Regions from separate parts of the Planococcus maritimus genome, predicted to be linked through region 1. Evidence: predicted binding sites of a transcription regulator. Region 1 holds the regulator's gene; each other region holds the start of a gene.

Region 1 (3,279 bases):
TTTGTCATCAACATCGGCGTCAAAATGCCGAGTCGTGTCAAAAATAGCATCAATACCGGCAGCTGGAAGATAAAGCCGAACGGCAAGGTAATCTGGAACAAAAACTGGAAATATTCATTGATCCCGATCGTTTCCTGGATATCCAGGCTCTCCGATATATTGAGCATGAACCCAATAACATACGGGAACAGCACCAAATACGAGAAAGCGATGCCGCCGATGAACAGCGACACAGAAAACGGGATATACCCAAGCGTCACTTTCCGTTCCCGGTCCGATAACCCCGGACTGATGAATGCCCAGAATTGGTACATGATCAGGGGAGACGTGATGATCAAAGCCAAAATCATCATGACTTGCATATAAATCTTAATTGGATCGGTAATCTTGAACGCATTCAAAGTCAGGTTTCGGGCTTCTTCACTGAACTGCAAATAACGAATCAGTGGCTCCGCGAGAAAAAATCCCACAATGAGCGCCAACAGAAAGAAAACGACTATTAAGGTCAGCCGTTTTCTGAGTTCACCTATATGTTCAACTACTGTCATTTCATTTTGTTGGTTCATCGGACAAACATCCTATCGTGTTACTTGTGCTCGTCTTTCTTATCTAGATCGTTTTTCTTTGCTGGTTTGTCATCGTCATCGTCATCAGCCAATCCTTTTGTAGCGTTTTTGAATTCGCGCAAGGAAGAACCGAATGCTTTACCTAGTTCCGGCAATTTTTTCGGGCCGAAAATCAGCAAGGCGACAATCCCGATGATGATCAAACTTAGTGGACCTGGAGCCATATCAGACACCTCCTGTAGTATGCTTCTAGTGTACATGAAACAAGGCCTTTTGGCTATTTGCAATGGCCGTTCAAATGTGAAGGTTTTATGTTAATCATGCTTGATTTGGTAGATCAAGGTCTGCAGCTCGACCGATAAATCGATCGTCTGCACGCGGATATGTTCCGGCACGGAAATGCGCACCGGCGTGAAGTTCAAAATGCCTTTAATGTCAGTCTCAGCGAGTCGGTCGGTCACTTCCTGTGCCGAACGCGACGGCACCGTCAAGATAACCACTTCCACACCATATTGCTTGATCTTTTCTTCAATCAAATCCGGATGGTACGTATCGATGCCACTAATGGTTTTGCCTTCTGGCGGACTATTCGTATCAAAGGCCAGGATGATTTTCGTGTTGTGATTGCGGTGGAAATTGTATTTTAAAAACGCGCTGCCGAGGCTTCCGACACCGATCAAGGCGACATTGGTCGCTTCGTCCTGGTCTAGCGTCTTACGGAAAAACGCTAAAAGCTCTTGGACCTCATAACCGTAACCTTTTTTGCCGAGCGCACCGAGATGGGAAAAGTCGCGGCGAATGGTCGCGGAATCGATTTTCATCGCTTCGCTCAACTCCTGAGAGGAGATGCGTTTCTGTCCGGCATTGGCGAAATTCTGGAGAAATCGGTAATACAAGGGCAGCCGCTTCGTTGTTGCTTGCGGGATTTTGTGGGATTCGTCAAGCATGGGATCGCTTCCTTCTGAACTGTTGTCAAATCGTATCAATCTTACATGACGGACCTTGATATGTAAAGGCTTGCCCGATTGCGAAGCGCAGTCCCATCAGCTACACTTAAGAGGAATAGAGGTGACCTTAATGATCGTATTGCAAGTCAATCAAATCCATAAATCATTCGGTGCCGAGGAAATCATCTCAGGCGCCAAACTCGAAGTCCAGCACCGCGACCGGGTCGCACTTGTTGGCCGCAACGGTGCCGGGAAATCCACATTGCTAAAAATCATCGCTGGGGAAATGTCCTATGACAGCGGCGACTTAATCATGCCGAAAGATCTGACAATCGGCTATTTGGAACAACAAACCGACTTGAATTCTGATGCCACTGTGTGGCAGGAAATGATGAAGATCTTTGTCCATTTTCGTGAGCAAGAAGCTCAGCTGCGCAAACTCGAAGCCGATATGGCTGACCCGGACATCTACAACGACGCAGAACGCAACGCCAAAGTCATGCAGGAATACGACTTGTTGCAAACCAATTTCAAAGACGCCGGTGGCTATCAGTTTGAAGCTGACACACGCGCGGTGTTGCACGGCATGAAGTTTTATCCGGAAGACTACGAAAAGAAAATCACTTCCCTATCAGGCGGCCAGAAAACCCGCCTCATGCTGGCGAAGCTTCTGCTTGCCAAGCCTCAGCTATTGATTCTCGATGAGCCGACCAACCACTTGGACATCGAAACCTTGAGCTGGCTTGAAAACTATTTGAAAAATTATCCGGGTGCCTTGCTCATCGTATCGCATGACCGTTATTTCCTGGACCAAGTCGTCACGCTCGTCTACGAAGTGTCGCGCAAGAAGGTTCGGAAATATACCGGCAACTACAGCCGCTATTTGAGCGAAAAAGCGAAGCAATACGAACTTGACCGCAAACATTACGAAAAAGAGCAAGGCGAAAAAGCCAAACTCGAAGATTATGTGGCCCGCAATCTAGTTCGCGCCTCCACGACCAAAATGGCGCAAAGCAGGCGGCGTGTGCTTGAGAAAACCGATTGGATGGAAGCTCCTGAAGGCGACGAAAAATCGGCCCGTTTTGGCTTTGATATCCTAAAGCAAAGCGGCAACGACGTGTTGAACATTCAGTCCTTATCGGTCGGCTACCACAATCAAGCCGTGTCGAACAACGTCGCGTTGAAACTCTACCGTACTGAAAGCTTGGCGCTCGTCGGACCGAACGGTGTCGGCAAATCGACACTGCTTAAAACCATTATGAAAGAATTGCCGGCACTCGCAGGCGAGATCCATTACGGCACCGGCATCCAATTTGGCTATTACGACCAGGAACAAGCCAACTTAAAGGGCAATAAACTCGTTCTCAACGAATTATGGGACGATTACCCTCACGTGAACGAAAAAGACATTCGCGGCATTCTCGGTCGTTTCCTCTTCACTGGAGACGATGTGCTAAAGCCGGTATCGACTTTATCCGGCGGCGAAAAGGCCCGCGTGGCACTCGCCAAGTTGATGATGCAAAAAGCCAATGTACTGTTGCTGGATGAGCCGACCAACCATTTGGACCTCGACAGCAAAGAAGTGCTCGAGAACGCCTTGATCGACTATCCCGGCACACTGTTATTTGTTTCCCATGACCGCTATTTCATGAACCGGATCGCCACAAAAGTGGTGGAACTATCTACTGGCGGCACTACCGAGTACTTGGGTGACTACGATTATTATGTCGAGAAAAAACTCGAAATGGAAGAACTCGCAGCGCTCG
Region 2 (3,279 bases), 1.2 Mb from region 1:
TCGCGGCAAGTTTAGCTGCTTTGTATAATCAAATCTCGATTGGGCATGTAGAAGCTGGGCTCCGGACCCACAATAAGTACTCTCCTTTCCCGGAAGAGATGAATCGTCAATTGACAGGCGTCATGGCGGACATCCATTTTGCGCCAACTGAAAAGTCCGCGCAAAATTTACGTGACGAGAACAAAAAAGAAGAAACCATCTATATTACAGGCAATACGGCTATCGATGCTTTGCAGACGACAGTCCGTGACAATTACCATCACCCAGTGCTCGATCAAATCGGTGATGACCGCATGATCTTGTTAACTGCCCATCGCCGTGAAAATCTTGGCGAGCCGATGCGCAATATGTTCCGTGCCATCAAGCGCTTGACTGAAGAGCATGATGACATTCAAGTCGTGTACCCAGTTCACATGAATCCGGCTGTCCGCGAAGTCGCGGACGAAGTGCTCGGGCGCGACCCGCGCATCCACTTGATCGAACCGCTCGAAGTCTTGGATTTCCATAACTTCGCAGCCCAGTCTTATTTCATCCTGACTGATTCGGGCGGAGTGCAAGAAGAAGCGCCGTCTCTTGGGAAGCCGGTCTTGGTGTTGCGTGATACAACGGAACGTCCAGAAGGCATCGATGCAGGCACTTTGAAACTTGCCGGTACGGACGAAGAAACAATCTACCGCCTAGGCAAGGAATTGCTGACAGATGCATCCGCCTATGAAGCGATGTCGCAAGCATCGAACCCATACGGCGACGGAAAAGCATCCCAGCGGATCGTCGAAGCATTGCATAAGTATTTCGGCGAGTTGTAGGGAGTAGAGGGAGTCGGAGGGCTCACAGGATGTGAGTCAGCTAAGCATTGCGACAGGACGTCGCGTTCTTAGCTTAGCTTCTGCTTTCGGCTGCCTCCGCTTTTCTTTGTGTCTAGCTCGAGCGCCTAGCTCCTCGGGTCATAAGCCGTTCCAGCATTGCGGCAAAGGGCGCCGCATTGCTGATCCGTCTTATGCCTGTCGGAGGGCCACAGGATGTGGGTCAGCTAAGCGTTGCGACAGGACGTCGCGCACTTAGCTTAGCTTCCGCCATCAGGCGCTCTCGCTTTTCTTGGTGTCTAGCTCCAGCAGCCAGACCCTCGAGGTCACAAGCCACTTTGCTTATGCGGCAAAAGGCGCCGCGTCAGCAAATCGTCTTGTGCTTGTCGGGTCTAAATGGCTGCCTCCGCTTTTCTTGTAACAAATTTGTCAATCATATGTCGGTGGGATATCGCTTGTGAAGTTTTTCACTACATGCAATTGACATGATTTTGCCCCTATTGTATGCTTACAAAGGGTCTGCATGAGAGGGTTTTCATACATAATGGATGTGCTATTGAAAGCCAGATGCGACTGCTCTTTTATGGGCGTGAATATCAAATCATTATGAATTTCGAGGGGTTTATCATGCACCCGAAAAAAAGTCCCTTACAAGCAATGGCGATTTATTCCGTCATTCTCTCACAACTTGTCGGGTCCGTACTAATCGGGGTCTTTACAGGGATGTGGCTTGATGAGCAATTCGGAACCGCCCCGCTCTTTTTGATCATCTGCCTATTTACCGGCCTGAGTGCTGGGGTATGGGCGATGCTTCAGACCGTCCGAAAATTCGAATCAGGAGACATGTGAACAATGGATGGACTTCAAGAGATCTACAAAAGATTGAAGAGGCTGATGTATTTCATTCTCGCAGCGTTCGTTTTAGGGTGGGGGGTCACTCCTTATCCAGAAGTATTCGCTGGCCTAATCGTCGGATCTCTGTTCGGCATTTATAATATGTGGATCTTGGTTCGGAGAATGGAAAAATTCGACCGGGCGGTAGAAGAAGGCTCAAAAGTCCGTTCTCTTGGAACGGCATTACGGTTTGCATCAGGTGTAGCAGTTGTGGCGATTGCAATATTGTTCGCTGAGCACATACACTTGGTCAGTGCGGTAATCGGGTTGATGATCCCATATGGTCTCCTTTTAGTGGAGCGGATCGTTTATCACATGAAACACCATTAAAGAAAGTGGAAAGAGAGGTGAATTTATCGTGGATCACGGCGCTCCAATGCTCGAGGTGTTCGGAATTTGGTTCAACCTTTCGAACGTTATGATGCTACTTGTAGCCGCTCTTATTGTGTTCCTTATCGCATTCTTTGCTACCCGTAACTTGAAGCTGAAGCCGACTGGCATGCAGAACTTCATGGAATGGGTCATGGACTTTGTTAAAGGAATCATTAAAAGCAATATGGACTGGCGGGATGGTGGACGATTCCATGTTCTTGGAATTACGCTGATTATGTTCATCTTTGTATCGAACATGCTCGGGCTCCCATTTGCTGTCGTCGTCAACGGAGACCTTTGGTGGAAATCACCAACAGCGGATCCAGTGGTGACAATGACATTGGCTGCAACAATCATCATCTTGAGCCATTATTATGGTATTAAGCTGAAAGGCTTGAAAGGCTACAGTTCAGATTTCCTGAAACCGATGCCGTTCTTGTTCCCGCTTAAAATCATTGAGGAATTTGCAAATACGCTGACACTCGGTCTGCGTCTTTACGGTAACATCTACGCTGGTGAGATTTTGCTTACATTGTTGGCAGGTCTTGCTTCAGCAAGTATCTTCGGATTTGTCGGTGCAATCTTGCCGATGATGGCATGGCAAGGATTCTCGATCTTTATCGGGGCTATCCAAGCGTTTATTTTCGTTATGTTAACGATGGTTTATTTATCGCATAAAGTCAGCGAAGACCATTGAGTATAAACTGCCTTCGGGCAAAACAAAAAAACAATCATCCTGAGGAGGACATTTTAAAATGGGTTTATTAGCAGCAGCAATTGCAGTAGGACTAGCAGCACTAGGTGCAGGTATCGGTAACGGACTTATCGTTTCAAAAACAGTTGAAGGTATCGCTCGCCAGCCAGAAGCACGCGGCGTTCTTCAAACAACAATGTTTATCGGTGTAGCTTTGGTAGAGGCATTGCCGATCATCGCCGTAGTTATCGCGTTCATCGTAATGAACCGTTAATAAAGAAAAGCGAAAGTGCCTGTTCAGCTCTGACAGGCATAAGGCGAACCAGCGAAGAGGCGTACTTTGCCGCATAGCTGGGTTGACTTATGTCCCGAAGAGCTAGGCACAGCAATTTATGAGTAAAAAGCTAAATGGCGAGAATGCTCCGGCATGTTTTTCGCCATTTATGCTTGTATGATGCATTTTGGATTTCGACAGCACATCTAACGATTTATATAATAGAAGAAAAGTATTTTAGG
Region 3 (3,279 bases), 690 kb from region 1:
ATGGACGACTTCATTCAATTGGAAACTGGCATTGATAATCCCGCCAGCGCCGCCAGGAATGAAGAACGCCATGGCGATGAAAATCGAGGTGAAACGGACATCCCGCCATGGCAATTTCTTGAACCAGCCGAACAAACCGGTGCCGCCTTTTTGGCGCCCTGAAATTTCAAAAGTCGCAAACATCGAGAATGCGGTCATGAGCGACGGCACGATGACCATGAACGTCAAGACAACCTGCAAGAACTTCCAGAAGTTCGAGATGCCCGGTTCTGTCAATTGGTGATGAAACCCAACCGGAATCGAGAATAAGATGAACAAGACGAACGCAAGACGCGCCAAGGAATCACTAAACACTTTCACGCCAAGCAGTTTCGGCACGATCGTATACCAGGCAATGTACGCCGGAAGCAGCCAGAAATACACAAGCGGGTGGCCGAAATACCAGAACAGCGAACGGCTCAATTCCACATTGATCGTATCCGTCCAACCGAATGCCCATGGGATGTATTGAAACAATACGGTCGCCACCACTCCGAGACAGGCGATGATCCACAAAATGATGGTCGTAACCGTCATAAAGGCAAACAAGGGGCTCAGTTGCCCTTTATGGTTGCGGCGCCACACCATATAGTGGCCGACCAAAGCAAAACTCGAAATCCATGTGCCAACGATGACGAGTGCCAAGCCAACATAATAAAAACCGTTCGCTTTCAGCGGGGCATAAAAGGTATAAAGAACTGAAGCTTCCCCAGCGATGATCAGCACTGTAGCCATAATTGTCCCGAGAAGCGTTACCCACAAGCCAATCCATGAGAACAGGCGGACTTTCGGGCCGAAGCTGCCGAGGCTTTTGCTCATACCGGTAATAAAGAAGGCGAAGATGAAAAAGGTCGTATAAATAAGTGCAAGCAAGACACCGTGCGCGGTAAGAATTTGGTAATAATCAAGCCAAGCAGGAAGCTGGAGAGCATCATTGCGGATAAAGACTTGCAAGACGCCCATGAGCGTGCCGATTAAAAATGCGGTATAAGCAACACCTAAATGCCATAAAGCGATTTTACGTTCTGGTTGGGCAATCATGTCAGTACACCTCAATTTCCGTAGACATCATATGGTGGCCAGTGCCACAGTATTCGTTGCATAGAATCAAATACTTGCCAGGTTCTTCAAATGTGTAAGATTTGGTCGTGATCCGCCCGGGAACGACCATCATATTGACTTTCGTGTTATCGATCGTAAAGCTGTGCACGACATCTGTGCTGGTGACTTTAAAAATGATTTCTTTGCCGGCCGGCACTCGCAAGTCCGGTGCGTTGTAGCCGAAAGCCAGTGCGACGATTGCTACTTGGTAAGTATCTTCGTCCAATTGCGTCACGCCTGGGTTATCGAATGGAGCGGTTTCGTTCACTTTCTCTGGGTCGATGGTGTCCATTCCCCCGGACGGCGTGTGATTTTGCGAAAATGCACTGACGCCGACGACGCTCAAAAAGACGATGAGTGAGACGATGCCGAAACTGAGCCAAATTTTCTCGTATTTATGGAAATGCATGATGAATCTCTCCTTTTCTATCTCGCTACGTACATCAAATAGACGGCAACCCACATGGCAACAATAACGACGCCGACGAAGAATACGCTGATGAGTGTCCCCTTCAAGTTGACCTCATGATCCGATTGCTTCTTATCCACTTTCTCCACCTCTTTGCTTTTTGCTGTTTCCTTTAGCATAGGACCTAAGTTTCGGTTTAGCTGTGACATAAATCACATCTAGCTAGTTTTATTTTAAGCTGTTCATATTTTTGCCAAAAAAAGAAAGCCTGCGAGTCGGCAGGCTTTTGGAAGTTGCTATTTGTTGGAATGAATGGCGGAGATAGCTGGGGTTTGTGTGTGGTGTTGTTTCCCTGTTCTATTGAAGTTTCATGTTGGTAGTCGCCGCCGGGCTTTGGGTTGGCCTCTCACTGTAAGCCAAGAAGAACACTTGTCTTACTGTGTCGGCTCACCCCTTTACGCTCGGCGGCTGAGAGATTTCATTGAGACTGATGTGTTTAATCAGATCTGCTTCAATATGCAATTGCCGGCTAGCGTGGGAATCGCTTCCTGGATTAGACGTGTTTGAGGATAACGAGGGTTTGCGAGTGGCATTGTTTCCTTGTTCTGTTGAAGCTTCATATTAGGAGTCGCCGCCGGGCTTTGGGTTGGCCTCTCACTGTAAGCCAAGAAGAACACTTGTCTTACTGTATCGGCTCACCTCTTTACGCTCGGCGGCTGAGAGATTTCATTGAGACTGATGTGTTTAATCAGATCTGCGTCTTTATTCAGTTGCCGGCTAGCGGGGGAATCGCTTCCCGGGTAAAGTATCTGGTACACATGGGCTTACTTCTAAGAATTAACTACCACGTTTCCTGCGATTAAAACGACTTAAACTATAAAATATGACGCATTTTCACATCTAATAATGAGTGGATTGAAGAAATTATCTTTCAATCTAAATATAAAGACGGAGTGGAAGGGGATGACGCCTGAGGGACCGCGCGGGCTGGCGAGACAAATGAGCTGCGATCTTTGCAGCTCATTGGCTCAACACCCGTCCCATATACGGGCAGCTGAAAGCGCGACGTCCTGTCGCATCAGCTGCATGACTCGCATCCTGTGAGCCCCAAGCAGCCCCCTGCAACGAAGTCGAAAAGCGGAAGCTTTTTCTTTCATTGCTCTTATCGATTCAGCTAAACAACCCCCTTGCACCACACTCTGAAGGAGTAGAAACTGAAATTACCAGAGCACACAAAAAGCCTGCCGTTACGGCAGACTTTGCAATTAGTCGATTTTGCAGAGGTAGATCGGGCATTCTTCACAATCGATGTCGAATTTCAGTTTGGGAATGTTGTACAGGATAATTTTACCGTTCTTCATGCCGACGGTTCCTTGTTTGCGCAGGTCACTAAGCATCCGGTTGACCATTTCGCGGCTCATGCCACAGAAGTTTGCCAACTCCTGGTTCGTCAGCGAGATGTCGATCAACAAGCCTCCGTCTGCTTCTAGACCGTAGCTGTTGCCGAGGCGAATTAAGGTCGAATACAAAGCTCCTTTTTTGCCATGAAGCATCAAATCCCGGAAGCGCGTCTGGGTTTTCTGCTGATCAATGCCCATCCACTTCATAAATGCCATCGCAAGCGCAGGGTCTTTTTCAAGCGACCACTCTAGTTCTTCGACAGGAATTTTCAAACAGTAGGTATGAGTCAGCGCACGGGCGTCCAGCAAATATGTTGCCCCTTCTGCGAA

The links. The regulator Rex, encoded in region 1, represses fermentation and respiration genes when NADH is low (regulators of the CRP and FNR family bind a similar motif). The targets are predictions, from matches to a motif close to TTGTGAAATATTTCACAA.
Region 2: a site for Rex is predicted at 1,259-1,276, ahead of BBI11_RS12965 (AtpZ/AtpI family protein). Genes of this name have one in related genera too.
Region 3: a site for Rex is predicted at 1,750-1,767, ahead of BBI11_RS15545 (cytochrome C oxidase subunit II). Genes of this name have one in related genera too.

What each region holds. Positions count from the first base shown of each region.
Region 1 is NZ_CP016538.2:545,035-548,313, reverse strand. It holds gene tatC (twin-arginine translocase subunit TatC) at 1-566, opposite strand, end outside; gene BBI11_RS02910 (twin-arginine translocase TatA/TatE family subunit) at 587-790, opposite strand; gene BBI11_RS02905 (redox-sensing transcriptional repressor Rex) at 881-1,513, opposite strand; gene BBI11_RS02900 (ABC-F family ATP-binding cassette domain-containing protein) at 1,644-3,279, shown strand, end outside.
Region 2 is NZ_CP016538.2:2,606,697-2,609,975, reverse strand. It holds gene wecB (non-hydrolyzing UDP-N-acetylglucosamine 2-epimerase) at 1-806, shown strand, start outside; gene BBI11_RS12965 (AtpZ/AtpI family protein) at 1,431-1,652, shown strand; gene BBI11_RS12960 (ATP synthase subunit I) at 1,656-2,027, shown strand; gene atpB (F0F1 ATP synthase subunit A) at 2,056-2,766, shown strand; gene atpE (F0F1 ATP synthase subunit C) at 2,825-3,037, shown strand.
Region 3 is NZ_CP016538.2:3,139,966-3,143,244, forward strand. It holds gene BBI11_RS15535 (b(o/a)3-type cytochrome-c oxidase subunit 1) at 1-1,080, opposite strand, end outside; gene BBI11_RS15540 (cytochrome c oxidase subunit II) at 1,082-1,549, opposite strand; gene BBI11_RS15545 (cytochrome C oxidase subunit II) at 1,567-1,728, opposite strand; gene BBI11_RS15550 (Crp/Fnr family transcriptional regulator) at 2,815-3,279, opposite strand, start outside.